One region of the Pantoea sp. X-Soil-TKNS-1280 genome, then DNA from elsewhere that is predicted to be linked to it. Evidence: predicted binding sites of a transcription regulator. Region 1 holds the regulator's gene; each other region holds the start of a gene.
What was found. The regulator PurR, encoded in region 1, represses purine synthesis genes. The targets are predictions, from matches to a motif close to CANGCAAACGTTTGCNTG.
Positions count from the first base shown of each region.

Region 2: a site for PurR is predicted at 8,335-8,352, ahead of AC6I8X_RS01870 (NCS2 family permease). Genes of this name have one in related genera too.
Region 3: a site for PurR is predicted at 6,308-6,325, ahead of guaD (guanine deaminase). Genes of this name have one in related genera too.

Region 1 is NZ_AP035962.1:1,875,211-1,886,007, forward strand. It holds gene pykF (pyruvate kinase PykF) at 1-917, opposite strand, end outside; tRNA gene AC6I8X_RS08790 (tRNA-Val) at 1,259-1,335, opposite strand; tRNA gene AC6I8X_RS08795 (tRNA-Val) at 1,469-1,545, opposite strand; tRNA gene AC6I8X_RS08800 (tRNA-Val) at 1,549-1,625, opposite strand; gene AC6I8X_RS08805 (MATE family efflux transporter) at 1,779-3,152, opposite strand; gene AC6I8X_RS08810 (riboflavin synthase subunit alpha) at 3,354-4,004, shown strand; gene cfa (cyclopropane fatty acyl phospholipid synthase) at 4,046-5,194, opposite strand; gene punC (purine nucleoside transporter PunC) at 5,503-6,711, opposite strand; gene punR (DNA-binding transcriptional activator PunR) at 6,821-7,732, shown strand; gene purR (HTH-type transcriptional repressor PurR) at 7,729-8,754, opposite strand; gene cydH (cytochrome bd-I oxidase subunit CydH) at 9,040-9,129, shown strand; gene AC6I8X_RS08840 (C40 family peptidase) at 9,185-9,970, opposite strand; gene AC6I8X_RS08845 (Grx4 family monothiol glutaredoxin) at 10,338-10,670, shown strand; gene rnt (ribonuclease T) at 10,707-10,797, opposite strand, start outside.
Region 2 is NZ_AP035962.1:401,112-411,908, forward strand. It holds gene AC6I8X_RS01825 (AraC family ligand binding domain-containing protein) at 1-819, shown strand, start outside; gene AC6I8X_RS01830 (DMT family transporter) at 892-1,851, shown strand; gene AC6I8X_RS01835 (transposase) at 2,748-3,143, opposite strand; gene AC6I8X_RS01840 (oligosaccharide flippase family protein) at 3,670-4,926, shown strand; gene AC6I8X_RS01845 (ATP-grasp fold amidoligase family protein) at 4,935-5,885, shown strand; gene AC6I8X_RS01850 (YjcB family protein) at 5,940-6,221, opposite strand; gene soxS (superoxide response transcriptional regulator SoxS) at 6,529-6,957, opposite strand; gene soxR (redox-sensitive transcriptional activator SoxR) at 7,041-7,517, shown strand; gene AC6I8X_RS01865 (glutathione S-transferase family protein) at 7,568-8,233, shown strand; gene AC6I8X_RS01870 (NCS2 family permease) at 8,442-9,791, shown strand; gene AC6I8X_RS01875 (Na+/H+ antiporter) at 9,928-10,797, shown strand, end outside.
Region 3 is NZ_AP035962.1:2,165,083-2,175,879, forward strand. It holds gene dcp (peptidyl-dipeptidase Dcp) at 1-170, opposite strand, end outside; gene xdhC (xanthine dehydrogenase accessory protein XdhC) at 245-1,027, opposite strand; gene xdhB (xanthine dehydrogenase molybdopterin binding subunit) at 1,005-3,380, opposite strand; gene xdhA (xanthine dehydrogenase small subunit) at 3,370-4,812, opposite strand; gene guaD (guanine deaminase) at 4,809-6,137, opposite strand; gene AC6I8X_RS10125 (Hok/Gef family protein) at 6,547-6,696, opposite strand; gene ydfG (bifunctional NADP-dependent 3-hydroxy acid dehydrogenase/3-hydroxypropionate dehydrogenase YdfG) at 7,121-7,867, shown strand; gene AC6I8X_RS10135 (YnfA family protein) at 7,895-8,224, opposite strand; gene AC6I8X_RS10140 (DUF1283 family protein) at 8,358-8,693, shown strand; gene AC6I8X_RS10145 (DUF1161 domain-containing protein) at 8,746-9,042, shown strand; gene AC6I8X_RS10150 (MDR family MFS transporter) at 9,076-10,536, opposite strand.

The DNA.
Region 1 (10,797 bases):
GTACCATCGAGAATGGCGTTTGCTACGTCACCGGCTTCAGCACGGGTCGGACGTGGGTTTTTGATCATAGAATCAAGCATCTGGGTCGCGGTAATCACCACTTTGCGTGCTTTGTTGCACTTCTTGATCATCATCTTCTGCGCGAAGATCACTTCTTCAACCGGGATTTCCACACCCAGGTCACCACGGGCGACCATGATGCCGTCTGAGGCTTCGAGAATTTCATCGAAGTTGTTCAGGCCTTCCTGGTTTTCGATTTTGGAGATGATCTGGATGTGCTCGCCACCGTGCTGTTTCAGGTGTTCACGGATTTCCAGCACGTCAGAACGTTTACGGATGAAAGAGGCCGCGACGAAATCGACACCCTGTTCACAACCAAAAATCAGATCGCGTTTGTCTTTTTCAGCCAGCGCAGGCAGCTGAATGGAGACACCTGGCAGGTTAACGCCTTTGTTTTCGCCGAGGTCACCGTTGTTCAGCACTTTACACACTACGGCGTTTTCAGTGACTTCAATCACTTCCATGCCAATCAGGCCATCATCCACCAGCACGGTGTTGCCAATCTTCAGATCTTCAGTAAATCCGGCATAGGTCACCGCGACGCGGTCACTGTTACCAATAACTGACTGATCGGTGGTGAAGGTGAAGGTCTGTCCGGCTTTCAGAGACGCGTCGTTGCCGCCTTCCAGTTTCATGGTGCGGATTTCCGGACCTTTGGTGTCCAGCAGAATCGCCGCCTGACGACCGGTTTTTTCGATGACGGCACGCATGTTTTTAATGCGCTGACCATGCTCGGCGTAATCCCCGTGTGAGAAGTTCAGGCGCATGACATTCATGCCTGCTTCCAGCAATTGAGTCAGCATCTCTTCCGATTCGGTTTTCGGACCGATAGTACAAACGATCTTGGTCTTTTTCATGTCAGCTTATCTGTAAGTTGTGATGGATGATAAAGGTTGGGATTCGATGCGCAGGCATCGAAGTGGAAATTTGTTTGGTGTTGATAAGGGTAATACAGAGTAAGAATAGGAGACGATGGCTAAGCGTGCAGGGAAGTTGTGCGGTACGCGAGGGAACCGGCCAGGCGGTGTTGCGCAAATAATTTGAGTTCTCGCAATAAACACGTTAGCGCTGAAACCTTTCAAGTGAGACAACGCGGCATAGTATAGACGCTAAGTACGCGAAAACCAATATGAAAGCGGTAACATAAAACGATGCAGATCAAGGAACAGAGTGTTGCGCAACGGGAGAGTGAAAAGAGTGGTGCGTTCTAATGGACTCGAACCATCGACCCCCACCATGTCAAGGTGGTGCTCTAACCAACTGAGCTAAGAACGCATTTTATCCGTCATATTTCAGGTTGCAGCTGCGTTAGCGGCACTTATTCACCCCAGTCACTTACTGTTGTCAGCGCTTGGGAATTTATTCGCTTGCTGCCTTCCTGCAACCCTAATTATTTAGGATGAAGAAATGGTGCGTCCGAGTGGACTCGAACCACCGACCCCCACCATGTCAAGGTGGTGCTCTAACCAACTGAGCTACGGACGCACTTGGTGCGCTCTAATGGACTCGAACCATCGACCCCCACCATGTCAAGGTGGTGCTCTAACCAACTGAGCTAAGAGCGCAACACGCTGTCAGGGCGACAGCGGGGACGAATATTAACGGCACGCTGGTAAGCTGGCAAGGGGAAAAAGTGATTTTTCATCATGACTGACCAGCATCTGTGCTATGCGTCGTTTTTTTAGGCGTTGCGGGCCTTTTACGGCCCGCTCAGCCACTTAGCGGGCGGCGCGTGTCAGAATCACCTGGGCAGGCAGACGTTGCAAACGACGAATGCGCCAAATCATCATGATCGCCGCCGAGGTTAACCCGACGATAAAGCCACACCAGAAACCGGCCGGGCCGAGTCGGGGCACGACCCAATCTGTCAGCGCCAGGATATAGCCAACCGGCAGGCCCAGTACCCAGTAAGCAATCAGGGTGATAAAGAAGATCGAACGCGTATCTTTGTAGCCACGCAAAATACCGCTACCAATCACCTGAATCGAATCCGAGAACTGGTAAATCGCTGCCAGCAGCATCAGTTGCGCCGCCAGCGTGATGACTTCCGGGTTGGCGGTGTACAACGCGGCGATATGATGGCGGAAAGTGACGGTAAACAGCGCGGTGATGGCGGCCATACTGATGCCGACGCCTTGCGCGGTCCATGCCGCCACCCGTGCCTGTTCTGGCGAACCCTGTCCCAGCCGGTAGCCCACGCGAATCGTCGTTGCCACACCGAGTGACAACGGCAGTACGAACATCAGTGAACTGAAGTTCAGCGCAATCTGGTGCCCGGCGACCTTAACGATACCCAGTGGCGACACCATCAACGCCACCACGGCAAACAAGGTCACTTCAAAGAACAGCGCCAGCGCCACTGGCAGGCCGAGGGTAAACAGACGAGACAGAATCGTCCGCGAAGGTGCTGACCAGCCGGTTGCCATGCGAATATCGCGCATACTGCCCATCCGCTTCAGCCAGAAGCGCATCACCAGAAACATCACCCAATACACTGATGCCGTTGCCACACCGCAGCCGACACCACCCAGCGCAGGCATACCAAAATGTCCGTAGATGAACACATAGTTCAGCGGAATGTTAGTCAGCAAACCGAGGAAGCCGAGCACCATGCCGGGTTTGGTTTTTGATAACCCTTCACATTGGTTACGCGCCACCTGGAAGAACAGATAACCCGGTGCACCGAACAGCAGGGCATGGAGATAACCCTCAGCTTTGGCGGCCAGAAATGGATCGATATCATGCATGGAGCGGATCAGATATCCGGCGTTCCACAGCACCAGCATAATCAACACCGCCACGAACAGCGCCAGCCAGTAGCCCTGACGAACCTGTTCAGCAATGCGCTCGCGGCGTCCTGAACCGTTGAGTTGCGCAACGGTGGGCGTCAATGCCAGTAGCAAACCATGACCAAACAGAATGGCGGGAAGCCAGATAGAGGTGCCGACCGCAACGGCAGCCATATCCGTGGCGCTTACCGAACCGGCCATAATGGTATCCACAAACCCCATCGAAGTCTGGGCAACCTGAGCAAGGATGACCGGGATCGCAAGGGCCAGCAATTGACGCGCTTCTGTTAAATACTTCTGCACGTATCACCTGCATTTAAAATAAAAAGGAGAGCGGGGAGACATCCCCAAAGAATACGCGGCTTAGTGTAACGGTCGCTTGCGTATCCGCCAAACATTGTTCGCAATTTGTTAAAACAAGCGTGTAAATTTTGCGCACCGGCAAATTAAACCCGAGCGGGTCAGCTGTGATAAACTACGGCAAACTTCGCAGAGGCTGAGATTATGTTTACTGGAATTGTGCAGGGTAAGGCAGAAATTGTTGCTATTGAAGAAAAAGAGCTGTTTCGCACTCACATCGTAAAATTGCCGGAAGAGTTACTGCCGGGGCTGGCGCTGGGGGCTTCGGTTGCTAACAACGGTTGCTGTCTGACGGTGACGGAGATTGACGGCGACCGGGTGAGCTTTGACTTAATCAAAGAAACCTTGCGTATTACCAACCTGGGTGAATTGCAGGTGGGCGATCTGGTCAATATTGAACGTGCGGCGAAATTCAGTGATGAAATTGGCGGTCATTTAATGTCCGGCCATATTATGACCACCGCAGAGATCTGCAAAATTATTCAGTCGGAAAACAACCGTGAGGTATGGTTTAAATTACAGGACCCGTCGCAGATCAAATATATTCTGCACAAAGGTTTTGTCGGTATTGACGGCATCAGCCTGACCGTGGGCGACGTGACGAAGAGTAAATTCTGCGTGCATCTGATCCCGGAAACGCTGGAGCGCACCACACTCGGAGCGAAAAAGCTGGGACATAAAGTGAATATCGAGATCGACCCGCATACCCAGGCGATTGTCGAAACCGTTGAGCGCGTCCTGGCACAGCGTGAAGCCGCTGTACTGGCGCAGCAGACGTCTGACGAAAGCGAATAAACCCGCAATCAATAAGGCGCCATTTGGCGCCTTTCTGTTACTTAGCGTGCGACACGCAAACCGCCTTCAGCGCCACGGCTAAATACCACCTGCCACAACTGAATATCACGCGCCCGGAATGCTCCGGCACAAGCGCAGAGATAATAACTGAACATGCGTTTAAAGCGATCGCCATATTTTTCTGCCAGCTGCGGCCAGGCTTCGAGGAAACGTTCATGCCAGGCCATCAGCGTGGTGTCATAATCCGCGCCAAAATTATGCCAGTCTTCCATTACAAAATGGGACTCGCTGGCATCGGCAATCTGGCGTACGGAAGGCAGACAGCCATTCGGGAAGATATATTTGTCGATCCAGGGATCCACATTCATATCGGTTTTAACTGACCCGATGGTATGTAGCAGGAAAATACCGTCCGGCTTCAGATTACGGTCGGCCACTTCAAAATAGGTTGCGTAGTTTTTCGGGCCAACGTGCTCGAACATGCCAACAGAAACGATGCGATCAAATTGCAGATTCAGGTCACGATAATCCTGCAACAGAATGGTGACATCCAGACCGGCACAACGCTCCTGCGCCATTTTCTGCTGTTCAGCCGAAATGGTCACGCCATGCACTTTAACACCGTAATTGCGGGCGGCAAATTCAGCCAGTCCACCCCAGCCACAACCAATATCCAGCAATGACATGCCGGGTTCGAGTTGCAGTTTGCGGCAAATCATATCGAGTTTGGCCTGCTGTGCCTGTTCCAGTGTTTCCGCATCCTTCCAGTAACCGCAGGAATACTGCATAAAAGGATCGAGCATCAGTGAAAACAGGTCATTACCGAGATCGTAATGTTCTTTACCCACAATCCAGGCACGTTTTCTCGATTGCAGATTGGTCAAACGCGCCGCAGCGATTCGCAGTGTATCTTTAAAATGATGCGGTAATTGCTGATCCAGATGGTGTTTCAGTACGCGATGAAAGAACATGTCGAGGTTTTCACATTCCCACCAGCCGTCCATGTAACTTTCACCGAGGCCCAGCGACCCTTCCTGCAGGACCCGTTTAAAAAAATCCGGATGCTTAACCTGAATATCCCAGGGGCGAGTACCATTTATGGCAATATCGGCCCGTTCCAGTAATTCATGGGCGATACGAAACCAGTGGTTTTCTTCAAGGCTCACTTCTTCTATACACGATGAACTCATAGCTTCTCCATCACCTTTCCGATTTCAACCTGAGAAAAGAATAGTCAATTTCTCCAGGCTTGTGAGAGAACTCACGGAAAATCCGTGCGCCAGATATCCGACGTTTTACAGAGGTATGAATCTGAATAGAAATGTCTGGCACAACACAGGGGAGAACATCGTGCAGACACCATCCCAGCGACAGAGTCGCTAAATATTAATACAATTATGTTATTGATTTGTTACAGAAATGCTGACCCACGCAGTATATGCTTCCGTGGGTCAATATTCAACGACTTATCGTTAGTTTGCTAACTAAGGCCGTTGCGTTAGCGATTATCTTCGCAGGGACGGGAGTTGTGAGCAACATCACTTTGTGCGTTTGCCACAGCGGCACGCTGCCAGCCGAAACCAGCCCAGGCAAGCGCCACAGTCGCGAGCATGACCAGGCTGGTACTGTGCAATGCCTGTTGTAAGCCAGCGGAAACCAGCAGGCTGGCGATAAAACACAATCCCAGCTGCAGCAGATTTTGTAAGGATGCCGCTTTACCGGTGGCCTGAGGGAAAGGCAGCAGTGCGCTGGCGACCACGATCGGATAGATAGCACCATTGGCCAATGCCATGCCACAGAACGGCAGCAGCAGCGCCCAGAGCGCAGGTGTTGCAAGCTGGGCAACAGCAAACAGGCTGACGATGCTCAGGCTGTAAATCACCAGCAACCATGGCAGCAGTTGTTTGCTCTGGAACCGATTCAACAGGGCACGGCAACCAAAGCCACCTACGAGGAAGGCGATGGTCTGCGGTACATAACTCAGACCAATATCGGCGGGTGAAAGCCCGGCATCAGCGAGGATGAAAGGCGAACCGGTCAGCCAGGCGAAAAAGCTGGCGGAGCAGGCAGAATAAATCAGCACATTGCCGCTGTAGACCTTTGAAGCCAGTAACGTCAACCATCCGGGCTGTGGCGCGCGTGCCGCCTGGGTGCGGGTGGGGTTCGCCAGTTGCAGGGTACCGACCAGCAACACCAGCGTGACCAGCGTCAGCAGCAGGAAAATGCTACGCCAGTGGAAATGGCCCATCAGCCAGGCTCCCAGCAACGGGGCCAGTGCCGGTGACAACGCCACCAGCGGCATAATGGTGGCGAAAACTTTGTTCGCCTGCGCCTGTGGATAGCGATCAACCACCAGCGCCTGCCAGCTGACAGCCGCCGCGCAAACACCCAGCGCCTGGACAAAACGCAGTGCCAGCATCAGTCGCACATCGGTTACCCACAACATGCCGAGACAGCCCAGCGCGAAGATCACTAATCCGGCCAGCAGAATGGGTTTGCGACCAAAGCGGTCAGACAACGGACCCCAGAACACCTGCGCACAGGCAAATCCACCGAGGAACAGGCTCAGGCTGGCGCTGATGGTGCCGGGGGCAGTGGCAAAATCCTGCTGCATGGCACCGAAGGCCGGCAGGTACATATCCGTAGCAAGAAAGCCCAGCATGCTTAGCAAAGCAAGGTAAGGCAAAAATCCTTTTGATGACAACATGGTGATTCTCATTAGACAAATTAAACGCCGGGGAGTGTAAAAGGGTGCGGCAGTCTTTGTGAAACGCTAATATTTGCGAGGTGCTATCAAAAATTTTGCAGGCAAAATTATGTGGTCTGAATACGCGCTTGAAGTGGTGGATGCGGTGGCTCGCAGCGGCAGTTTTAGCGCAGCGGCGCAGGAGTTGCATCGCGTGCCTTCTGCCATCAGCTATACGGTACGCCAGCTGGAAACCTGGCTGGCCGTGCCTTTGTTTGAAAGGCAGCACCGGGAAGTGGTATTGACGGCAGCGGGTGAGCATTTCGTGCGTGAAGGCCGGAGTGTTATCAAAAAAATGCTGGCAACCCGACGCCAGTGCCAGCAACTGGCTAACGGCTGGCGTGGTCAGTTGAGCATCGCGGTTGATTGTATCGTTAAACCGCAGCGTACCCGGCAACTGGTAAAGGATTTCTACCGTCACTTCCCGGATATGGAGCTGATTATCAGCTATGAAGTGTTCAACGGGGTCTGGGATGCGCTGGCTGATGGACGGGTCGATGTGGCGATTGGGGCCACCCAGGCCATTCCGGTCGGTGGGCGTTTCGCCTTTCAGGATATGGGCGCGCTGAACTGGCGTTGCGTGGTCAGTCCCGGGCATCCCCTGACAAAAAGTACCCAGCTGGATGAAGAAACCTTACGGACGTGGCCTTCGCTGGTGCTGGAGGATACGTCGCGGGCGCTGCCGCGGCGGATGACCTGGACGCTGGATAACCAGCGACGTCTGGTGGTACCGGAGTGGGAAACCGGGATGGATTGCCTGCGGGCAGGTTTGTGCGTGGGCATGGTGCCGGGCCATTTAGCCCGGCCACTGCTGGATAGTGGCGAGTTAACCGAACTGACGTTGCCTGCGCCTTTCCCGGAGAGTCCCTGTTGTGTCAGCTGGTCGGAACAACGCGCTTCACCGGCATTAAGCTGGTTGCTGGATTATCTGGGCGATGCTGAAACGCTCAACCATGAGTGGTTGAGCGAAACGGTGGCTTAGCGGCGATAATCGCGGAACGGACCGTCAGCGACTGAGCGGCGTTCAATCAATGTTGGCTGCACTTCGATGGTCTGCGGCTCTTCGCGTTTACTGGTGATGCGATCGAGCAGCATTTCCAGTGCTTTTTCTCCCAGCTGCGCTTTCGGCTGATGAACGGTCGTCAGCGCTGGGGTGAAATACCGGGCGTTGCGCACGTTGTCATAGCCAATCACCGAAATATCCTGTGGCACACGTAGCCCCATTTCATCGGCGGCACAAATCGCACCCATCGCCATGATATCGCCGCCACAGAACACCGCCGTCGGACGTTGTTTCTGGTTGAGAATCTGCTGCATCGCCTGATAACCGGATTCTGGTTCGAAGTCGCCCTGCACAATCCATTCCGGACGAACGGTAATACCGGCTTCATGCAGTGCCTGCATAAAACCAGCATGACGACCGCCGCCAGTATTGCGCTCCATCTGGCCGGGGATGGCACCAATGTCGCGATGTCCACGTTCGATCAGGTAACGTCCCGCAAGATAGCCGCCCTGGAACGCGTTATCCTGCACGGTATCGGTGAAATCACCGCGAGACTCGCCCCAGTCCATCACCACCATCGGGATATTGCGGTTCTCTTCCAGCATGGTGAGCAGGTCGTCGGGATATTCGGAACACATCACCAATAAACCGTCGACGCGCTTTTGCGCCATCATCGAGAGATAAGCACGCTGCTTTTGCAGATCGTTATGCGCATTGCCGAGAATCAGCGTGTAGCCGCGGTCGAAACAGTGGTTTTCCACCGCTTCGATGATTTCCGCGAAATAGGGGGCTTCGCTGGAGGTGGCGAGCAATCCCAGTGTTTTGGTGTGGTTGACCTTCAGGCTACGCGCCACGGCGCTGGGCGAGTAGTGCAGTTCTTTGATCGCTTCCCATACGGCGTTACGCGTCTCTTCCGCGACAAAACGCGTCTTGTTGATGACATGCGAAACCGTGGTGGTGGAGACACCGGCGCGTTTCGCCACATCTTTAATTGTTGCCATGAAAATGGTACTCCCGGGCTTATCGCAACTTACTGATAAGTATATTGTTAAACGTTTGCGTCTGCTAATGGTTTTGCGCCCCAAATTTTGGGGCAAATGGCGAAGAAAAAGGCGTTAACTCTGAGTCTAAATCACTTTAACAGGCCACAAACACAGCGTGCGCAAAATCTGTTGCGCAACGAAAGGCGGCGATTCTAGCAAGCTGACGCGGATAACACGAGATTTTTGCCAGGGGCTGTGCGAAAATTACATTAACCCTTCAATTAATGTGACTAAGGAGTTGTGATGAGTACAGACCTGAAACTGGCGCTGGGTACTACCGTTGGCGCGCTGTTAATGATCATCGTGTTCAGCTTCACCGCGATCCTTCATTAATAAAAAAGCCGGACCTGAAATTTCAGTGTCCGGCTTTTTATTGCGCAGTGACCGCTTAGCGAATGGTTTTCGGTGTCATCATGCGGCGTGCACCAACATAATGCTTCTGCCAGTAATCTTCACCTAATGCGCTAATCTGAATATCTTTACCGGTACGCGGTGACTGAATAAACTTGCCGTTGCCAAGGTAAACACCTACATGGTCAGCGGTACCGCGATGGTTAATGCGGAAGAACACCAAATCTCCTTTCTCCAGCATATCGCGTTTAATCGGCGCCGCATCACGCAGGTGATACATTTCGTTAGCGGTGCGGGGGAATTTGTATTTCACCAGGTCTTTATAGGCATACCACACCAGACCACTGCAATCGAAACCGGTATGCGGTGAAGTACCGCCCCACTGGTAGGGTTTACCGATCTGACCCATTAATTTGTTCATCGCCGTTTCACGCGCCTTTTGATAGCGCTGACGGTGTGATTTGCTCATCCTGATGGTGGTGAGGTCGCTGGCGTCATCCTGCTCAGATATGACTTTCGCCACGCGCTGATGACCATATTTTTTGGTCGGCGACTTCAGCAGGGTTTTTCTGCGGGTGGTTTTGTGCAGCGCAGTTTCGGTTTTCGTGGGTTTCTTCAGTCTTAACTTATGAACACTGCTGGTAAGGCGTGATTTTTTGGTGCTGGTCTTGACCGGGCGTCGTTTACGGCGCTCATCTTCGCGTGCACTTTTTTTCTCTGCATTATGCAAACTGGCATTGATGGGCGCATGCGGTGACGCAGAAGCCACATTAAAAAACAGTTGGGCGAAAGCCAGCATAAAAAGCGTAATAAGTAAACGCATAGTCCGGTTACAGGTTAAGCAGTCTGCGATAAAACAGCCTGCGGCAAGTTAGAAAAATCTGATCAATGATCAGCGCCGGGATTGATTCTAATCCACTTTTTTTCCAAAAGGTAAGGCATTTTTCGATTAATCTGTTACCAGATGGTATCTGGGGCAAAAATGAGCGATTTCAGCCGGTTAACGCAGCATAATTATTGCCAATTATTAATCGGTTCATGCTTGCTAATGATATGAAAATGTTATTTGTGGCGTTGGAACTTAACAAACATGGCGATTAAGGTCGCTGAGAAGCAAAATCCCGTTTTCAGTGCGGGGGTGAAGTCGCTACAATAAACAAACACGAAGTGAGGAATTAAGGAAGGCAAAAATGAGTACTGTTGAAAAAATTCAGCGCCAGATCGCAGAAAACCCGATCCTGCTGTATATGAAAGGTTCGCCGAAACTGCCAAGCTGCGGTTTCTCTGCGCAGGCGGTGCAGGCTCTGTCTGCCTGTGGTGAGCGCTTCGCGTATGTTGATATCCTGCAAAACCCGGATATCCGTGCTGAATTGCCGAAATATGCCAACTGGCCAACGTTCCCTCAGCTGTGGGTCGATGGCGAGCTGGTCGGTGGTTGCGACATCATCGTGGAGATGTTCCAGCGTGGTGAGCTGCAACCGCTGATTAAAGAAACTGCTGAGAAGTATAAAGAAGCAGAATAATTGCAAAGGCCGACGCATCGTCGGCCTTTCTTTTGGTCATTCTGCATCGTCTTCCGATACATCGTCACTGAACGCGACCGGCCAGCCGCCAAGGCGCTTCCAGCGATTGACCAGCTCGCAAAACAGC
Region 2 (10,797 bases), 1.5 Mb from region 1:
CCTGCAATTTTCCCCTGTGAGCGCGATCGGGCGCAGTTCCAGCAATTTGCTGAACTGCCGGGTATTGAACTGTATCAGGCGCACATCTCCCGCTATGCCTTTGAACCGCATACCCACGAAGCCTTTGGCATCGGTACTATTGAGTCTGGAGCGCAGCGCTTCCGTTATCGCGGTACCCACTACACCGCGCCGCAGCATTCTCTGGTGATGATGAATCCTGATGAGTTGCATACCGGCGAGTCAGCCTGTGAGGAGGGCTGGCGCTATCGGATGATCTACATTCAGCCGGATGAGATGGAGAGACTCACCGGTGACCGTAGCTGGTGGTTTAGCGACGCGTTGCGTACCGATATACGCCTGGCGCAGCCCTTTTCTTTGCGGCTGGCGGCCTTATGCCAGGCTGGAACGGCTCTGGAACGTGAAGGTTTGCTGATCGAGTTGCTGGAGTTGTTGCGTCCGCTGGCTCGGCACGGGCAATCCCGCCAGGCCGAGGGGGAACACCGTTTCGATCAGGTGAAAACCTATCTGCGGGATAACCTTGCTGAGCCGGTCAGGCTGGATGAACTGGCGGCATTGGCGGGGCTATCACCGTGGCATTTTCTGCGCAGTTTCCGCCAGCAGTTTCATGTGACGCCACATCAGATGCTGATGGCATTTCGTCTTTATGACGCCAAATTGCGTCTGGCTCAGGGGGAGAGTGCGGCGGCGGTGGCAGCTGCCGTTGGCTTAACCGATCAGGCCCACCTGACGCGAGCCTTCGCCCATCGTTATGGCATTACCCCTGGCCGCTACCAGAAACAGGTCTTTCCCGCGCGCTAACAGCAATCTGCTACAAGCCTTTGCTGCGCTGTTCCGTCACACTGTGGCGGAATGGCGATAAAGGAAGAGATTATGTTAGCTGGAATATTGTTCGCGCTGGCGGCGGGATTGATGTGGGGGCTGATCTTTGTCGGCCCGCTGCTGGTGCCGGATTACCCCGGAACGTTGCAGTCCGCAGGGCGCTATGTCGCGTTTGGACTGATTGCGTTACCCCTCGCCTGGCTGGATCGGCGGCGTCTGCGTCAGCTGGCGCGCAAAGACTGGGTGGAAGCGCTGAAACTGTCGCTGGTGGGTAATCTGATGTATTACGCCTTTCTTGCCAGTGCCATTCAGCGTACCGGTGCACCGGTCTCCACCATGATTATTGGCACCTTACCGGTGGTGATGTCGGTAACTGCTAACCTCTGCTATGGGCATCTGGAAGGGCGCTTGCCATGGCGGCGTTTAACGCCCGCTTTGCTGATTATTTCTTTGGGGCTGGTATGCGTCAACGCCGCCGAGTTACAGGCGCAGGGGGCGGCGCTGGACTGGCCACGTTATCTTACCGGCCTGTTGCTGGCAGTGCTGGCGGTGGGCTGCTGGACCTGGTATCCGTTACGTAATGCTCGCTGGTTGCGCAGCCATCCTCAGCACAAACCCGGCAGCTGGGCGACAGCGCAGGGGCTGGTCACGTTACCCCTGGCGCTGGTGTTTTATTTGCTGGTGTGTGGGCAGATCCACTGGCAACAGCCGGGATTCGGGCTGCCGTTTGGCCCGCAACCCGAGGTGTTCCTGCTCCTGATGCTGGCGATTGGCCTGTTCTGTTCATGGCTTGGGACACTGTGCTGGAACGCGGCCAGTCAGCGTCTGCCTACGGTCATCATGGGGCCATTGATTGTGTTTGAAACCTTGTCCGGGCTGTTCTGGACTTTCCTGTGGCGACAAAGCTGGCCACCCGTGTTAACTGCGGTGGGGATCTGCTGTCTGATCATGGGGGTTATCGCGGCAATGCGTATCAAACCGCAGCCTGTGGTGACATCGTTGGAAATTTAAGCATATGAGGATGCCGGCTCCGATGCTGGTATCCTGAAATACCAGCATTTTTAAGAATAAGACCAGCCCGAAATCCTCTCTGTTTGCCATTTCTGCGCTAAAAAAACCGCGTCTTATAACAATCTCCCGTCTCTGTGTGGCCATTTCTACATTTAAATGGCATATCCGTACCCTGATATCAGGTTGAAATTTGTCCTGATGCTGGCTGTATTTACCCGGTAAAAGGGTTGGTGAGCGTACCCGCGCGTGCGAACCAGGGGTAAAACCCGCAGTCATCTGGGGCTTTTTAGCGCCTTTTGGCACTGATATTGTGCTGCCGGAACCATCATTTCCTTAAGGCGTTGCAGATTCGTTGAGATTCTTTCGCCATCGCTGTGCGGGAAACTGTTTAAGTTTAACGATGAATAGTGAGGTGATATTAATGCTACAGGCAGGGGGGATCACTTTATTGTTTAGTATTGATAACGTTTCTCTTCAGGATAATTCCTGGCATTGAAAGCACGAATAGTTCTTTGGCAGTGGAAGGGGGTGATCGCCAGATTCTGGCGCAGATCCAGTTTAAAAAAGAGTATGGTGAGAAGGATTTCACAGGGGTTGTTCATCAATGCTAAACAGAATAGTCTGCATTCAGTGCAGAGCATTAATGTTGATTAAGTAATAATGAAAGCCCCAATCTCACCGTAATGAGATTGGGTCGGGCGTAAATAGCTTGAATAGCGAGACTTTTGCTGATGTGAATCAATTTTACCGCAAAAAAAGAAGCAATTCCCTGATGAAACTCATCAGGAAAGCATGGTGCGAATTGTTATGTTACGAACACTGAATTAAATGACCTTCATCTCTTCTGGTAAGAACAAATCCCAGCATTAAATCAAATTACAACGGCCGCGATAGTGTTAGCGATTATCTGTACCTGAGGGATAGTGATAAACGCTACGGCTAATATCCAGCAAACGGCAGCTGCGACGGGTTCCAATGTCGAAGGTGGTTTGCAGAAAGTTAACCGCCTGGCGCTTTTCATTGGTGGTGAAGAAGTTTTTCAGTACGCTTTGCAGCATCTCCTTATCAGAACTGAGTGCCTGTAGTTCGCGGGTGAGTATCTGGAGCTTGTCCTCCAGTTCTTTGATTTTTCTACCTTCTTCGGAAGAGAGTCCGGAGAACTTTTTCTTCCAGCTATAGAAAGTGGCCTCGGAAATGCCAAGCTCCTCACAAATCTCCCTGACTTTCACTCCCGTTTCAGAAGCTTTAATGGCATTTGTGATTTGCTCTTCGCTATATCGTGACTTTCTCATAAATGCTATTACCTTTCTTATCAATTAGTGGATGAGAATTACTGTATTAATATCTGGTACTGCAAAAACACTATTAATGCAGTATTAAAGTGCGCGATTAGAATTGCGAGGATTAAATTAAGTTATTTGTAATAAATATCATCATGGGATAAGTCTTATTTTATTCTGATTGCCGTTGAACACCTTCCTGGTATTGGGTTTTTGATATAGATTTATTTCATCCCAACTGCGGAAAAATTCTACATTCATTGGAAAATCAGCATGACCTGCTTGCAAAAGTGACAGGATGTGCCAGTAAGCTTTTAGTCGAAATTGAGACTGAAATCGTTTACATCCGCAGGGTTTCGCGCCGGATTTAATCGGAATTTTCCTGAATTCATTCTCTGAATCCTGATGCGAGTCTCATTTTTCGGACCAGCATGGTCTGAAGTTATTAATTTAAGTCAGGCCCACTAAGACTTGTTTAATTCTTTTCAAGGACGTTGTACCGCTTGCAGTAGCAGTAAGTAATACTAAGGACGAGTTGATGAAATTAAGCGTAATGTCAAATGCCGCCTGGATGATGTCTGAGAAGATCGTCTCTGTTTTTGGCGTCATATTTGTTACCTCCTACGTGGCAAAATCCTTTGGCCCAACGGTGTTTGGTCAAATGGCGTTTTCGACCTCACTTTTCTCTATGGTGCAGACCGTAGCGATGTTTGGCACCGAAACGATACTGTTCAAAACCATCAGCAAGAGTGCGCCAAAAGGCGTACGGCTGATGAACGTGGCACGTACGTTACGGTTAGCGTTATTGGTGCTGACCTCGCTGCCGGTGTTGATTTGGGTCTGGTACAACATGCAGGAAAACTTCCTTGCGTTTGCGCTGGCCTCGTTCATCGCCTCGGTATTTGTCACCCAGGACACCTTCAGCGTGTATAACAATGCGCGCCTGGCTTCACGTCTCAATACCATTGCGAACTCTGTCGGTCTGCTCCTCGGCTTCGCGCTAAGTTTCGGCATTGCCTGGTTCCGGCTGAGCCCGTTATGGCTGACCCTGTCGATCGTGGCCGTGACGCTGGTTCCCTACGCCATCAAGCGCTACAACTTTTACCGCGAGAACCAGGAGCAATCACCGTCGCGCGTGAAACGTGGCCCTTATCTGCGTTATCTGCTGTATGCCGGCCTGCCATTGGCGATCTCCAGCATCTTTATTTCGGTACAGGTGAAAACCGCGCAGATGTTTCTGGTTGGTATCGCTTCAGCACGCGATCTGGGGTTGTTCGCTGCGGCCAATACCATTTCGGCTTCGTGGACCTTTATTCCACTGGCCATCATCACTTCCAGCTTTTCGGAAATATTCAGAGAGCGCGGCGAAGCGGCAATTAAGCTTACGGCGCGTCTGAATGGGTATGTGTTGGGTGTCTCACTGATTCTGTTATTCATCATCGCCTTATATGGTGAAAAAATAATCATTGCTTTATATGGTCACGATTACACGCAGTCAGGAAGTCTCATTACGTTGCTGTCGATAGCCTCCAGTTTCTCGGCGATGGGGACCGTCGCGTACCGCTATATCGTTAAAGAGGGTGGATTTAATTATCTGCTCAGGAAAATTCTCTGCCTGGTCGCCATCGGCCTTCCGATGTCGTGGTGGCTGATCCAGGGGTACGGCATTATGGGCGCTGCCTGGAGCGTTTTCCTGACGGAACTTCTGTCCCTCACCGTAATGAATTACTTCTTCAGAAACGGCGTCATTTACAAGATTCAGGTTTCCTCACTCAACTACAAAACCTACAAATGAGGTCAGATATGCTTAAGTTGAAAGATGAACTGAGAAAAAGTGTGCGGTATTTCATCAGGAAAATGCCCTGGGCTTATCAGGATCGGATTTTTTACTTTCGTAAATTCAGGCGATTACCCAATCTGCGCGAACCGAAAGTATTTAACGAGAAGATCCTGTACCGTAAGTTTGTTTATGGCGATTACCAGAATTATGGGCGCCTGTCGGATAAATATTCGGTACGTGACTACGTTGCCGAGAAGGTCGGCAGTGAATATTTGATTCCATTGCTGTATGAAACCAGCGATCCGCATTCCCTACATACGCTGCCGAGCTGGAAGAACACGGTGATCAAGCCGAATCACGGCTCCAATATGGTGGAAATCCTGCTGGAAGAACCGGATGCGCTGAAAAAGCAGCAGATCATCAGCAACTGCCAGCGCTGGCTGAAAAAAGACTATGCCGATGAGGCGCGTGAGATTCATTACCGTTACATCAAGCCGCGCATTCTGGTGGAGAAATACATTGGTGATGGCAAAACCGCGCCGGTTGATTATAAGTTCCATATGTTTAATAAACGCGATGGCAACTTCGAGTTTGTGTTGCAGGTGATTTATAATCGATGCAATCCACTGATATCAATGAATTTTTATGTGAATAACTTGAATGAGGCCTATCATAAAATCCGTGATACCGGATTGGATATCTCGTCGCAGTTGGCAGCACTGCAACATGCCTTAGCGTTAAGTAAGAAACTGGCGAGTGACTTCGATTATGTTCGTGTTGACTGGTATATCCACGAACAGCAGGTTTACTTTGGCGAGCTGACTTTTACGCCTGGCGCTGGGATGGTTACCGGACTGGATCGTGGGCTTAATCAGATGATGGGTGATATGTGGATTCAGGACCGTCTCGGTGCGAAGACGCCGGGCGGTGCGGTGGGGGATGTCAATATCCCGGCCGTGTTGAAGAAAATTTGAAATCACACAGCAAAATAAAAAACCCCGCGATGCGGGGTTTTTTATTGGTGGAAATCAGGGCATTGGCCAATCGGCAGGGGTCTGACTCATCACCTCGACGAAGGCGTTTTTGGTGATTTCCATAAAGTTATGCAGATTTTCCATGCTCAGGGTGATTCCCAGCAGGCCGGTGACAAACCAGCAGGACATGCCCAGGCCGATTCCGCCGCACATCAGCGCCATCACATGGTGGCTGTTCTGACGAAAACGAATTTTCAGGGTGCTGGCGAAAAACATCATTATTGCGCTCAGCAATTCCCAGCGCATAACGATAAGACTGGTGGTTAAAGTAGCCATCTGCAACGAACCTCTATGAATCAGTAACATCCCTGACATTCATCGGACATCACTGGCGGCAAAGAAGGAAGGTCAGGGAGGCCCTTCAGGCCGTCGTATTACGCATTATTTTGTGACTTGGGTCACATTATATCACTCGATTTGAAATTTTGAACAAAATTTATACCTGGTATGGTAGAAAAAATTTTATCGAAGTTAGATGCGGCATTTATGCGGAATGTGCAAATAATTGCACGGGTGGGTAGCGGCGCGATTTATCGCGCGCCTGACAGGCAGGGTGCGCCCGCAGGGGGGCGCGCAGACAGGATTAGCGGATCGGGCAGCACTCGCCGGTGGTTCGCTGGGTAAAGCTGGCCAGGTTTTCGTTGCAATCAAAGCTCACCAGGCGTGGACGCTGGATCATCGCCTGACGACGCATGGTGTGGCGATAGGCAGTCGGTGTTTGCGAGAACTGACGACGAAACACGCGGGAAAAAGTTTGTTGCGAGTCATAGCCGTACTGCATCGCGATATCAAATACCGGGCGTTGCGTCTGGCGCAGCGCTTCTGCTGCCAGCGTTAAACGCCGTTCGCGGATATAGCCGCCCAATGTTTGTTTCGTCACGGTACGGAACATACGTTGCAGGTGCCATTTGGAATAACCTGATTTGGCCGCTACTTCATCAATTGACAGGGTTTTATCCAGATTCTGATCGATCCAGTGCGTCAGTGAATGAATGATTTCCTCTTGCATCATAACCACATCCTTCTGAGTAGAGATTCGAAGTTTCAATGGGGAGCGAGTATAATTCCTCAAGTTAACTTGAGGTAAAGAGCCAAATGAAAAAAGAACGCAACTACCCGAAGCCGGTGTTGACGCCGGGCGAAGTCGCGAAACGCAGCGGCGTGGCCGTCTCGGCGCTGCACTTTTATGAGACCAAAGGATTGATCTCCAGCACGCGCAATAACGGCAATCAGCGGCGTTACAGCCGCGATGTGCTGCGTCGCGTAGCGATCATTAAAATCGCGCAACGTATCGGCATTCCTCTCGCCACGGTAAGCGATAGCCTGATGCATGTACCCGCCAACAAACGTATGTCTACCCAGGAATGGGATGCGCTGACCCAGCACTGGCGCGAGGAGCTGGATAAACGCATCGAAACACTTACGCGGCTGCGTAACGATCTCGACGGGTGTATTGGTTGCGGTTGTCTGTCGATGCGCGATTGTCCGTTGCGCAACCCCGGTGACCGTTTGGCAGAGCAGGGGTCGGGCGCTGTGTTACTCGATCCGCAACAGGACGAGCAGAAACGCTGAGACGCCATCATCTATACTTGCCGGGTCAATCCATTGGTCAGGAAGCCATGATGATCACCGTTCACCATCTTGAAAATTCCCGTTCACATCGGGTGCTGTGGCTGCTGGAAGAGTTATCGGTGCCTTATCAAATCAAGCGCTACCAACGTGAAGGCACCTTGCTGGCACCGGAGTCGCTGAAAAAAGTCCATCCGCTGGGCAAATCCCCGGTGATCACCGATGGCAATCGGGTAGTGGCGGAGTCCGGGGCCATCCTCGAATATCTGGCAGAAAAATATGACGCCGAGTATCGGCTGAAACCTGCCGATGAGGATGCGCAGATTCAGGCCCGCTACTGGCTGCATTACGCCGAGGGATCGCTGATGCCGTTGCTGGTGATGAAACTGGTGCTCGGCCAGTTGGGCAAAAAGCCGGTGCCCTGGCTGCTACGTCCGGCGGGCAGGGCGCTCAGTGCGGGTATCCAGAAAGCCTGGCTGAACAAGCAGCTGGCGCTGCATGGCGGCGTGATTGAGCAACATCTCAGCCAGCATCCTTACTTTGCCGGTCATCGTTTCACCATCGCCGATATCCAGATGAGTTTCCCATTGCTGGCGATGCGCGCGCGCACCGGTCTGCGCGATATGCCCGCCAGTCTGCGCTGGCTGGAAGGGATGGAACAGCGGGCAGCCTGGCAGCGGGCGCTGGAGCAGGGCGGCCCGATAAATTTCAGCGGTTAAATCCGTTATGCCAGATTATCAGTTGAAAATCGCCGGTCATTCACCGGATAATCGTTTGCCTTTTTTCTGAGTTTCCCCTTTTACGACCAGAAATACGCGGCTACGTAAACGTTTGCTTTGTTTCTTCACCAGAGAGACGTGCACCAGGACGGCGGGCAAACGGTAGCCGTGCGGCCACTCACAACACAAAAAATGCAGAGGATTAATTATGTCTGGCGATTCTCGCCCGGCCAGTGGAAAACTGGACGCCTGGTTTACTATTTCAGCACGCGGTAGCAGCGTGCGTCAGGAAGTGCTGGCAGGGTTAACCACCTTCCTGGCAATGGTTTATTCCGTCATTGTGGTGCCGGGTATGCTCGGTAAAGCAGGCTTTTCTCCGACGGCGGTCTTCGTCGCGACCTGCCTGGTGGCAAGCTTCGGTTCCATCCTGATGGGGCTGTGGGCCAACCTGCCCATGGCTATCGGTTGCGCTATCTCGCTGACCGCCTTCACCGCCTTCAGCCTGGTGCTGGGGCAGCATATCAGTGTGCCAGTTGCCCTTGGGGCGGTGTTCCTGATGGGGCTGCTGTTTACCGTGATCTCTGCCACCGGCATTCGTGCGTGGATTCTGCGTAACCTGCCGATGGGTGTCGCGCATGGCACGGGCATCGGTATCGGCCTGTTTCTGCTGCTGATCGCTGCCGATAGCATTGGCCTGGTGGTGAAAAATCCGGCGGCGGGCTTGCCGGTAGAGCTGGGGCACTTCGCCTCCTTTCCGGTGATCATGGCGCTGGTCGGGCTGGCAGCCATCTTCGGTCTGGAAAAACGCCGTGTACCGGGCGGCATCCTGCTGACCATTGTCGGGATCTCGATTGTCGGATTGATTTTCGACCCGGCGGTGAAGTACCAGGGGCTGTTTGCCATGCCGAGCCTGAAAGATGCCAGCGGCCAGTCGCTGGTGTTTAGCCTCGACATCATGGGCGCGCTGAAACCGGCAGTGTTGCCAACGGTGCTGGCGCTGGTAATGACCGCCGTGTTTGATGCCACTGGCACCATTCGCGCGGTGGCCGGGCAGGCCAATTTGCTGGATAAAGACGGGCAGATCATTAACGGCGGTCGTGCGCTGACCACCGACTCGGTCAGCAGCTTGTTTGCCGGCCTGGTAGGTGCATCTCCGGCAGCGGTGTACATCGAATCGGCGGCGGGGACGGCGGCGGGTGGCAAAACCGGTCTGACGGCGATTGTGGTTGGCCTGCTGTTCCTGGTGATTCTGTTTATGTCGCCGCTGGCGTATCTGGTTCCTGCTTACGCCACCGCGCCCGCGCTGATGTACGTGGGTTTGCTAATGCTGAGCAACGTGGCGAAGATCGATTTCAACGATTTTGTTGATGCCATGTCCGGCCTGCTGACGGCGGTGTTTATCGTGCTGACCTGCAACATCGTCACCGGTATCATGCTTGGCTTTGCTGCGCTGGTGATTGGTCGCCTGTTTGCCGGTGAGTGGCGTAAACTGAATTTCGGCACCGTGGTGATTGCTGTGGCGCTGGTGGCTTTCTACGCCGGTGGCTGGGCCATCTGATCTGAAAATCTCCTGAAGTCCGAATTATTATCTTTCCTTGCTGTGCCGCACGTCGGGTTTTCCTGTCGTGCGGCATTTTGTTTTACACTTTCCAGCGCAACATCGCTTTAACGATTACGATTCGCCTAAGGAAAGCATGGAAATCTTCTTTACTATTCTCATCATGACGCTGGTGGTGTCGCTCTCCGGCGTCGCGGCACGTATTTTGCCTTTTCAAATCCCGCTGCCGCTGGTGCAGATTGCTGCCGGTGCGATGCTCGCCTGGCCCACCTTTGGTCTGCATGTCGATTTTGATCCCGAACTGTTTCTGGTGCTGTTCATTCCGCCCTTGCTGTTCGCCGACGGCTGGAAAACGCCGATCAACGAATTCCTGCACCACGGGCGCGAGATCATCGGCCTGGCTCTGGTGCTGGTGCTGATCACCGTCGTCGGGATCGGTTACCTGATTTACTGGCTGGTGCCGGGCATCCCGCTGATTCCGGCCTTCGCCCTGGCGGCGGTACTGTCACCCACCGATGCGGTGGCGCTCTCCGGTATCGTCGGTGAAGGGCGAATCCCGAAGAAAATTATGTCGATTGTGCAGGGCGAAGCCCTGATGAACGATGCATCCGGCTTGGTGTCACTGAAATTTGCTGTCGCCGTGGCGATGGGCACCATGGTGTTCACCTGGGGCGGAGCCAGCGTTGAGTTCCTCAAAGTGGCGGTGGGCGGCCTGGTGGCGGGTGTCGCAGTCTGCTGGCTGTATGGCCGTTCGCTGCGTCTGCTGAGCCGCTGGAGTGGTGATGACCCGGCGACCCAGACCGTGTTGCTGCTGTTGCTGCCGTTTGCCTCATATCTGATTGCTGAACATCTCGGTGTGTCGGGCATCCTCGCGGCGGTGGCGGCGGGTATGACCATCACCCGTTCCGGCATTATCCGCCAGGCTCCGCTGGCGATGCGTCTGCGTGCCAACAGCGTCTGGCAGATGCTGGAGTTCGTGTTTAACGGCATGGTGTTCCTGATGCTG
Region 3 (10,797 bases), 290 kb from region 1:
TCAAAGGTGGCAGGTTCCGGATTGCTGGCGATCGCCGCGACCTGCTGACGTTTCTCTGCAATACCGGCTTCCAGCGCCGGGAGAAAGTCTGCTTCCTGAATAAGGTCAAACGGTGGGGTCTGGTACGGCAAGGTGCTGGCGGTGAAAAAAGGATTCGTTCTTGAATTCATTATCGCTCCTGACAATCAGCAACGCCGGAACAGGGCCCGGCGGGATGTCTCTATCCTGGCAGTTTCGCGCCGTCTCAACAACTCATCGTCTGACGCTGATAAACACTAATGATCTCTCCTGCCACCGCCACGGCAATTTCTGCTGGCAGCTTGCCCTTCACATCCGGTAAGCCGATCGGGCAACGCAGGCGGGCCAGGGTATCCGCTGCGATCCCTTTCCCCTCCAGCCGATAGCGAAAACGCTGCGCTTTGGTTTCCGAACCAATCACCCCGGCATAACAGAAATCGCCACGACGCAATATGGCTTCGCTCAGCGCCAGGTCGAGCGGATGATGATGGGTCATCACCACGAAATAGCTGCCCGGCCGCGCTTCGGCTACACAGTCCACCGGCTCCTCCAGCTGCCGCACCGAGACGCCATCCGGCACTGTGCGGAACTGCGCAGCACGGCTATCAATCCAGGTGATGTGACAGGGTAACGTTGACAGCAGTTGTACCAACGCCTGGCCGACATGCCCCGCACCGTAGACCTGGATTTCTGGCTGCTGCTGCATCAGCGGTTCAAACAAAATCGTCGCCATGCCGCCACAACACTGCCCCAGCCGCGCCCCCAACGCAAACTCCTCCGTATGCGGTGAACAGCGTTGCTGTTGCAGCATTTCTCGTGCCTGGGCGAGGCATTGATATTCCAGATGACCGCCGCCAATGGTGAGAAAGCTATCGCTGGCGGTGACCACCATTTTGCTGCCGCTGTCACGCGGCACCGAACCGCGCTCGCTGAGCACGGTCACCAGCACACAACTCTGCCGTTTTTCCCGCAGGCTATGCAGCACGCTAATCCAGTCGTGGTAGATCATCATCCGCTCCAGAGAGGCGCTGGACGCCCCAGAAAACCCGTTCCGGTGTGGCAGGCGCATCCAGCAGTGGATGCTGACGATAATCCGCCACGCTGGCGATCGCATCCTGCAACGCGCACCACACGGCAATCCCCAGCATAAAAGGCGGTTCGCCGACGGCTTTGGAGTGGAACACCGTCTGCTGTGGATTTTTGCGATTCTCCACCAGGGTGACGCGCAGATCCGCCGGGACATCGCTGATAGCCGGGATTTTGTAGCTGGCCGGTCCATCAGTCAGCAGTTTGCCCTGATCGTTCCACACCAGTTCCTCACAGGTCAGCCAGCCCATGCCCTGCACAAATCCCCCTTCCACCTGGCCGATATCAATCGCCGGATTCAGGGAAGCGCCCACGTCATGCAGGATATCGGCACGCAACAGGCGGTACTCGCCGGTGAAGGTATCCACCAGCACTTCGCAGCAGGCTGCGCCATAGGCGAAGTAATAAAACGGCGTGCCGCGACCGGCGTTGCGGTCGTAATGAATGCCCGGTACGCGATAGTAGCCGGTGGCAGAAAGTGGCACCTGATTCAGCCATGCCTGCTGGCAGACCTGGGCGAAGGTAAAATGCTCCTCTCCGACCCGGACGATGCCGTTGCTGAAATTCACCCGCTCCGGCCCGCACTGATGCAGTTTGCACAGCATTTCAGTTAAGCGATCGCGCAACGTCTGCGCCGCATCCTGGGCGGCTTTGCCGTTCAAATCGGCCCCACTGGAGGCGGCCGTCGGTGAGGTGTTGGGCACTTTACCGGTATCGGTGGCGGTGATCTGGATTTGGCTAATGTCGATTTGCAGCACTTCAGCGACGATCTGCGCCACTTTGGTATTCAGCCCCTGGCCCATTTCGGTGCCACCGTGGTTCAACTGCACCGTGCCGTCGGTGTAAATCAAAATCAACGCCCCGGCCTGATTGAGGAAGCTGGAGGTGAATGAGATACCAAATTTCACTGGCGTCAGCGCCAGCCCGCGTTTCATCACCCGATTGACCGCATTGAATGCCTGAATTTCGCTGCGTCGCGCCGCGTAGTCGCTACTGTTTTCCAGCTGCGCGGTGATCTCATCCAGCAGATTATCTTCCACCTGCTGGTGATAATGAGTGACGTTGCGATCCTGCTTACCGTAGTAGTTACGTTTGCGCAGTTCCAGCGGGTCGATCTGCAACTCACGCGCGATGTGGTCCATGATTTGCTCAATCGCCACCATGCCCTGCGGACCACCGAAGCCACGATAGGCGGTATTTGACGCGATGTTGGTACGACAGCGGTAACCAGTAATCAGCGCATCGCCGAGGTAATAAGCATTATCGGCATGGAACATGGCTCGATCGACTATCGATCCACTAAGATCGAGCGAATATCCACAATTTCCTGCCAGATCGATCTTCACCCCGCAGAAACGTCCTTCGTCATCGAAACCGACGTCGTAACGTACATAAAAGGGATGACGCTTGCCGGTGATACGCATGTCATCACGTCGGGCGAGACGCATTTTCGCTGCCCGCCGGGTCTGGCGCGCGGCAATCGCGCACAGGCAGGCCACCCCTGCTGCCTGCGTTTCTTTACCGCCAAAGCCCCCACCCATGCGGCGCATATCGATGGTGACATTGTTCATACTGATCCCCATCACTTCTGCCACCAGCTTCTGCACTTCGGTGGGGTTTTGTGTGGAGGAGAACACCTGCAAATTGGCATCCTCACCGGGGATCACCAGTGCCGTCTGGGTTTCGAGGTAAAAATGTTCCTGCCCGCCGATATGAAAGCTGCCCTGAATACGGTGTGGCGCGCGCGCCAATGCAGCATCGGCGTCACCGCGCTGATGGACATGAGGCTGCTGGACAAAATATCCCTGCTCCAGCGCCTCACAGACATCAAGGATCGCCGGTAACGGTTCATATTCGACGATAGCCGCAGCGACTCCGGCGCGTGCCGCTTCCGGGGACTCGGCGGCGACGGCGATCACCATCTGACCGAGATATTCCACTTTATCCTGCGCCAGCAGCGGGTCACCGGGTTCCAGCGGACCCACATCGTTGATGCCCGGCACATCACGCCAGGTCAAAACACTGACCACGCCTGGCACTGCGTAGCAGGGTTGCACATCGAGCCGGGTGATGCGCGCATGGGCGTGCGGGCTGAGTAACGGGCACAGGTGCAGCAAACCGGGCAGCTCTGGTTTGTCGTCGATATACATCGCTTCGCCGGAAACGTGTTTATCGGCGCTTTCATGCTTACGGCTGCGCCCGACGCCAGTCTGGATACCGGCGTCAAACTGCGTCTTTAACAGGGTTTCATTCAATTGCGGGCGGTTATGAGACATAGCGCGTTACCTCGGCAATGGTCAGCTCACCACTGGCCTGCGCGTAGTAGCGCCGCAACAGATTACGCGCTACTTGCAGGCGATAATCCGCGCTGGCGCGGAAGTCGCTCAGTGGCTGGAAATCATGGCTCAGGGCAGCACAGGCCGTTTCAATGGTGGCCAGATTAAAAGGCGCACCGGCGAGCGCAGCCTCGGCATGTAACGCTCGTTTCGGTGTCGCCGCCATGCCACCAAAGGCCATACGCACACGCTGCACCGTACCGTTTTCCAGTTGGATATTGATGGCGGCAAAGATGGCGGAAATATCGTCATCCAGGCGTTTTGACACCTTCCAGGCAACAAAATCAGGTGACACTGTCACACGAGGGATGATGATGGTACGGATAAACTCGCCCGGTTGTAACACCGTCTGGCGATAACCGGTGAAAAACTGATCGAGCTCCACTTCACGACAATGCTCCCCCTGCTGTAATTCCAGCCGGGCGCTAAGCGCCAGCAGCATTGGCGCGGCATCACCAATCGGTGAGGCATTACCGATATTGCCACCGAGCGTCCCCTGATTGCGGATTTGCAGTGAAGCGAAACGCTCCAGCATGGCACTGAATGCCGGAATGCGCGACGCCAGAAACTGATAACAATGATGCAGGGATGCCCCCGCGCCGAGACGCCAGCTTTCATCATCCTCAAGACAGGTCTTCAGCTCCGCTACTTGCTCCAGCGCGATTAACAGCGGGATACGCTGATACTGCTGGGTGATTTGTAAGCTGAGATCGGTGCCACCTGCCAGCAGACGCGCTTGTGGATGCTGCTGATACAGCGCCGCCAGTTGTGCCACCGTTTTGGGGACAAAACAGCGGCTATCATTGGCGTCCAGCACCTGCACTTCGTTGCTGACCAGCGCCTGTAAGCGCTGCACCAGACTGGCCTCGCTCTGGCTGAAGTTATCACTGGCTGGCTGTGCGCAGGCCTGCTGCGCCGCATCCATAATCGGTCGATAGCCGGTGCAGCGACACAGATTCCCCGCCAGGGCCTGCTCCGCCTGATGCCGGTCCCAGCCGTCACTGTTTTTCTGTAAGGTAAATAACGACATGACAAATCCCGGCGTGCAGTAGCCGCATTGTGAGCCGTGGCAATCAACCATCGCCTGCTGCACCGGGTGCAGATCGTTCCCCTGGCGCAGGTCTTCCACGGTGATCAACTGTTTTCCCTGCAAGCTGCTGACCAGCGTCAGGCAGCTGTTTACCGTTTCATAGCGGATACGGCCATCCACTACCTTGCCCAGCGTCACGGTACAGGCACCACAGTCGCCTGAGGCGCAGCCTTCTTTGGTGCCGCGTCGTTGCTGGTGATTACGCAGATAATTCAGCACGGTGAGATTGGGATCGAGGGCATGCTCGGTCACCAGACGGTTATTAAGCAGAAACTGAATCATGCAGCTTTCACCCCGCTTTCACGTTGCCAGACGGGCTGACCATTAACCCAGGTCTGGGCGATGTTGCGATCGTCACCCAGCGTCATCAGCACAAACAGTTTTTCCCAGATATCTTTGCTATTGGCATAGCGCAGTTGCTGTAAAGCTGATACGGCCGGGTCGAGTACCACGAAATCCGCCTCTTTACCGGGATTGAAATTGCCGATGGCATGATCAAGATCGAGCGCATGCGCCCCACCCAGCGTTGCGTGGTAGAAGGCTTCACAGGCGCTGAGTTTGTAGCGTTGCAGCTGGCCAACTTTATAGGCTTCGCCCAGCGTCTGGAGCAGATTGAAAGTGGTACCAGCGCCGACATCCGTGCCAATCCCCATACGCACCCCCTGTTGCCAGCAGCGTTTGATGTTAAATAATCCGCTGCCGAGAAACAGGTTGGAGGTTGGACAAAAGGCTATCGACGAATCGGTATCGTGCAGGCACTGCCATTCATGGTCTTCCAGATGCAGGCAGTGGGCAAACACGCTGCGTTTCCCGGTGAGGTGGTGTTGGTGATAGACATCAAGATAGCCTTCGTGCTCCGGGAATAACTCTTTCACCCAGGCAATTTCCTGCGGATTTTCGCTCAGGTGGGTATGCAGCCAGGTATCGGGAAATTCCGCCCGTAGCTGGCTCACTTTTTCCAGCAACTGAGGCGATGATGTAGGGGCAAAACGCGGGGTTAGCGCATAACTTAACCGCCCGCGATTGTGCCAGCGCTTAATCAGGTCACGGGTTTGCAGGTAGCTGGCCTGCGGCGTTTCCGTCAGATAAGCCGGTGCGTTGCGATCCATCATCACCTTTCCGGCGATCAGGCGCATATTGAGTTGCTCCGCCGCGCTGAATAAGGCATCGACCGATTGTGGATGCACCGTTCCGAACACCAACGCGGTAGTAGTGCCATTCGCCAGCAGCTGGTGCAGAAAAAATGCCGACATCTGCGCGGCGTGGTCAGGGCAGTGATACTGGCTTTCTACCGGAAAAGTGTATTGATTCAACCATTCCAGCAACTGCTCACCAAATGCGCCGATCATCTCGGTCTGTGGATAATGGATATGGGTGTCGATAAAACCCGGCACGATCAGTTTGCCACGCAGGTCGGTCAGGTTGGCGAGATTGATCTGTGTCTGCGCAGTTTCCCAGCTTTCCAGGCTGACGACTTTGCCGTCGCGCAGCGTCAGTACCCCATCTTCGAGGTAACGTGCCTGATCGGCAATGGTGTCAGGCTGGCTAGCCAGGCCGGTAAAGTCAAAAAAGCTGGCCCGCAGCGTGGTTTCGGATGCAAAAGGCATAAAATGTTCCTTAATTGAGAAAGCACCCGGCTTTCTCTTTGTTATGGCAGGTGACGGCCTTTTATGTAGATTGCAAACAACATGCCAACGCAGATTTTTGTTTTTATCATAATTTACAATGAGTTGTGTTTGATTTCGTGTTTTTGTGTTGCGAACTCCAGGCAACCGAATGCGCAACCGGTTGCCTGGAGTCGCAATCGGTTGCGATTTAACAACTGGTATTTTTGGTGCGATTGGCGTGAGAATGACGTGTGTCATCGTGGTGCAAGCCTGCGCCATCATTGTGCATGACACGTTCGGTCATTGTTTGTTATCGGCAGAACACCAGGCTTGAATTTAAAGAAAGGATTGGGTGCATTGAGGTTAGCAGCAACAACGAGTGGCGGGGATTACTCCCCGCCGGTTGCTCTTACCTGGGTTCGTAATCCATGACAGCAGCAACCTCCATGTAGCCGGTGCGGATTCGTACCTCGCAAAGGTCTTTCCTCGTTACCAATATGGCGGCTATAACCGCCCCTAATAGGATGGTGGCGATCAGGATCGCCTTATGCTGCTTCATGGTTGCTTCTCCTTGCCTTTCAGCACGTAAGAGGCTACCTTTATGTTGTCGAGCATGAAGGGGCCTCGGGTTGATTTAATCTTAATCACTCGGGGCTTTTCTTCTTCCTGCCTTTGACAAATGCTTCAGGCAGAAAGCCTCAAGCACCCGCCGCGATTCTAAGCCAACCCTCTGACTTAACCAAAGTTTTTAGATACCCCGCTTCGGAAATACGTACTTTTATCTCAATTTTGCGATCCGGGCCCGACATGCTTATGGTTTATGATGTTTATGGTTCATGACCCGGAGAGCCAGGTTGTCGTGCTGAATACGGTGCTGACAATTCAGTTTTGCCTCCTGTATACCCCTTTAGATTTTGAGGTGGATTAATTTAATTTAAATCAATAGATTAATCATGACGTGCAATTATTTAAGGAACAGTGAGATGATTATTTTTGTTACCGGCGCGACCGCCGGTTTTGGTCAAAGTATCACCCGCCGCTTCATTGCTACCGGTCATAAAGTGATCGCCAGCGGACGCCGCGCTGAGCGCCTGCAAGCACTGAAAGACGAGCTGGGCGACAATCTGTATACCGTTCAGCTGGACGTGCGTAACCGCGCGGCAATCGAGGAGGCTATCGCCGCCCTGCCTGCCGAATGGCGCAATATTGATGTGCTGGTTAACAATGCCGGTCTGGCGTTAGGCGTAGAGCCAGCACACAAGGCCAATATTGAAGACTGGGAAAATATGATCGACACCAACAACAAAGGTTTGGTGTATATGACGCGCGCGTTGCTGCCAGCCATGGTGGAACGCAACGTCGGTCATATTATCAATATCGGCTCCATTGCCGGTAGCTGGCCGTACTTAGGGGGCAACGTTTATGGTGCGACTAAAGCCTTCGTGCGTCAGTTCAGCCTGAATCTGCGTACCGATTTGCACGGCACCGCACTGCGTGTGACGGATATCGAACCAGGACTGGTAGGCGGTACCGAGTTTTCCAATGTCCGTTTTAAAGGCGACGACGGCAAAGCGGATAAAGTGTATGAAGGCACCACCGCACTGACAGCCGAAGATGTCACCGAAGCGGTGTATTGGGTCGCGACGCTGCCGAAGCACGTCAATATCAATACGCTGGAGATGATGCCGGTGACACAAACACTGGCCGGTCTGAAGGTTCATAAAGAATAAATCGTCGCGGCGCGATTTATCGCGTCGCTACGCTTCACTACCCCAGCCAGCCACAATAATCAGCATGCCACTTAAGGCTATCAGGCCCCCTGCCCAGTCCCACGGGCTGAGTTTTACCCCATCAACCACCCGCAGCCAAATTAGCGCCGTCATCACATACACACCACCGTAGGCGGCATAGACGCGCCCACTCGCCGCCGGGTGTAACGTCAGCAACCAGACAAATAGCATCAGGCTGGCCGCAGCCGGTAGCAGCAGCCATGCCGTCGCCCCCTTCTTCAGCCACAGCCACGGCAGAAAGCAGCCAACAATTTCCGCGATGGCAGTGAAAAAAAACAACAGTGCGGTTTTCACCAGCATAAAAAGTCTCTCAAAAGTCTCAACGAATGCCTCACCGCTGGTGAGTAAAGAAGCAGCGATGATATACTAGCGACCATTGTTGTTACAGCCACCATCGCGGCTGTGCTGGCGTTAACTGAAGGAAAAGATGATGAAAAAACTGTTTCCCGCACTACTGGCTGCGGTACTGACCTCCAGCGTACTGCTGGCTGCCCCTATGGCTTCCGCGCAGACTGATAAGCTGATCATTGAAAACGGCAACAGCGCTGCCAGCAATGAGGCGGCACGTCAGAGTAAGGAACAATGGAATGACACCCGCAACCTGCGCAACAAGGTCAACACCCGCGTCGAGAAAGAGTTCGATAAGGCTGACAAAGCGTTTGATACCCGCGACTCCTGTGAAAAAAGCTATAACGTCAACGCCTACTGGGAACCTAATACCCTGCGCTGTCTGGATCGTCGCACCGGTCGCCCGGTCGCACCATAAGCCGCTGATGCTGCTATAGTCATCAAGGGAATAAAAACCAAAGGAGTGTGTGATGAATAAACGTGTAGCCGTTGTATTGTTGTCCCTGCTGGCATTGCCGATGCTGGCACAGGCCTCCTGTGAAAGCGTAAAAGCAGATATCAGCAAAAAAATCATCAGTAACGGCGTAGCCGAGTCAGATTTTACCCTGGATATCGTCGCGAACGATCAGGCCGATCAGGCAGGTGGCCAGGTTGTGGGCCATTGCGAAAACGACAGTCAGAAAATTGTCTACAAAAAGCTGAACCACGACGCTGACAGCAACGAACCCAATGCTGCGGGCAGCTCACAGGACTCATCTTCACAGTAAACATACCCTGTAGCGGCGCGGCTTTGCACGCCGCTACTCATTCTCCGGCCGCTGATGCGGCATCAGCCACGCAATCCACAGTGTCAGGCTGGCAATCAGCAGCGCCACCACAAACACCCAATGCAACGAACTGGCGATCTGGGCTATCCACTCCTGCAATGTGCCGTATGGCAATGCCTGGCGGCTATCATGCGACATGATTTTTTGCATCGGATCGCTGGCCTGCGGCAGCCGTAGCATCAGGTTATAATTCAGCACCGCCCCCATCAGCGCCGTCCCAATCGCCGAACCCAGCATCCTGCTAAACATAATCGACGCGGTACAGATACCGCGAATCTCGTAATGCGCATGGTTTTGTACCGAAACCAGGAAGGTGGTGCTGGTCATCCCCATGCCCGTGCCGATGACAAAAGCGGTGAGTCCAGCCTGCAAAATGCTGCTGTCGGCGCGCAACAGCAGCAGCAACGCACTACCGGCAATTAATAATAGCGCCCCCAACTGGGCGGTAAAGCGGTAAGAGGTCATCAGCATCAGACGCCCACTCAGGGTGCTGGCGAGTGGCCAGCCAATCGACATCATCGCCAGCGCACTGCCCGCCTGTAACGGTGTGCCACCGGTAATGCCCTGAATCCAGGTGGGCAGGAAAGCGCTGATCCCCATCATCGCTGCCCCGATAATCAGATTGCCCGCATTGCCCGCCACAATTAACCGGCTGCGCCAGATGGCCAGCGGGAACAGGGGGGCCGCCGCACGTTGCTCATGACGTTTGAGGAAAAACGCGGCGATAAACGCCATCAACACGAAAAACAGTAACCAGTAGCCCAGCACTTCTGCCTGCAACAAGGCGATCAGTAACGCGCTGACGCTGAGCATTAGCCAGGCGCAGCCGGTGATGTTCAATGCACAAGGTTGTTGTTGTTCACGTGCGGGAAGGAATCGCGCCAGCAGCAGCATGGAGAGCAACCCAATCGGCACGTTGACCCAGAAAATCACCGCCCAACTGAAGTGCTGCACCAGCCAGGCACCGCTCAGCGGGCCGAGTATTGCCGCCACTCCCCAGACGCTGGAAAGCCAGCCCTGCACACTGGCGCGTTCGCGCGGCGAGTAGATGTCCGCGACGATGGTGGTGGTCAGCGGCATGATGGCTCCCGCCCCCATCCCCTGAAAAGCACGGAACAGAATCAGCCATGTCATGCTGTGGGCAAAGCCACACAGCACCGACCCGATCAGGAACAGCGAAACGCCAACAAAAAATAGCGTTTTTCGGCCCCACATATCTGCCAGCCGCCCGTAAAGCGGCACCGTCACCGCCTGGGTGAGCAGATAAATGGAGAAAACCCAGCCAAACTGCGAGAAGCCGCCCAGATCGGCAATGATGGTGGGCATCGCCGTCGCCACAATGGTGACCTCAATTGCCGCCATAAACATAGCCAGCATGCAGGCTATGAGGATCCAGTGGCGGTTTCCCGTTTGTATTTCTGCGCTCTCAGTCATTTTTTTACCTTCCTTTGTCTCAAAGCTAGACGAAATTTGCCGTCGTCAATTTCCTCTGCGTGCGCCCTGTTGTGACATTGTCACACAATTCGATGAATTTTTTTTATTGTCATAAATTGCCTGATTTCATGCGGCCTGAACCCATTTTTTCCCCTTTTTCTATCTGTCTGATTTTCCCCTGAAAACTGGCATGTTTCGTTTTAGGTTGCTATAGGTCTAAAACCCCTTTCCCGGTTTTCACTGGAAAAGTGACATTAAGAA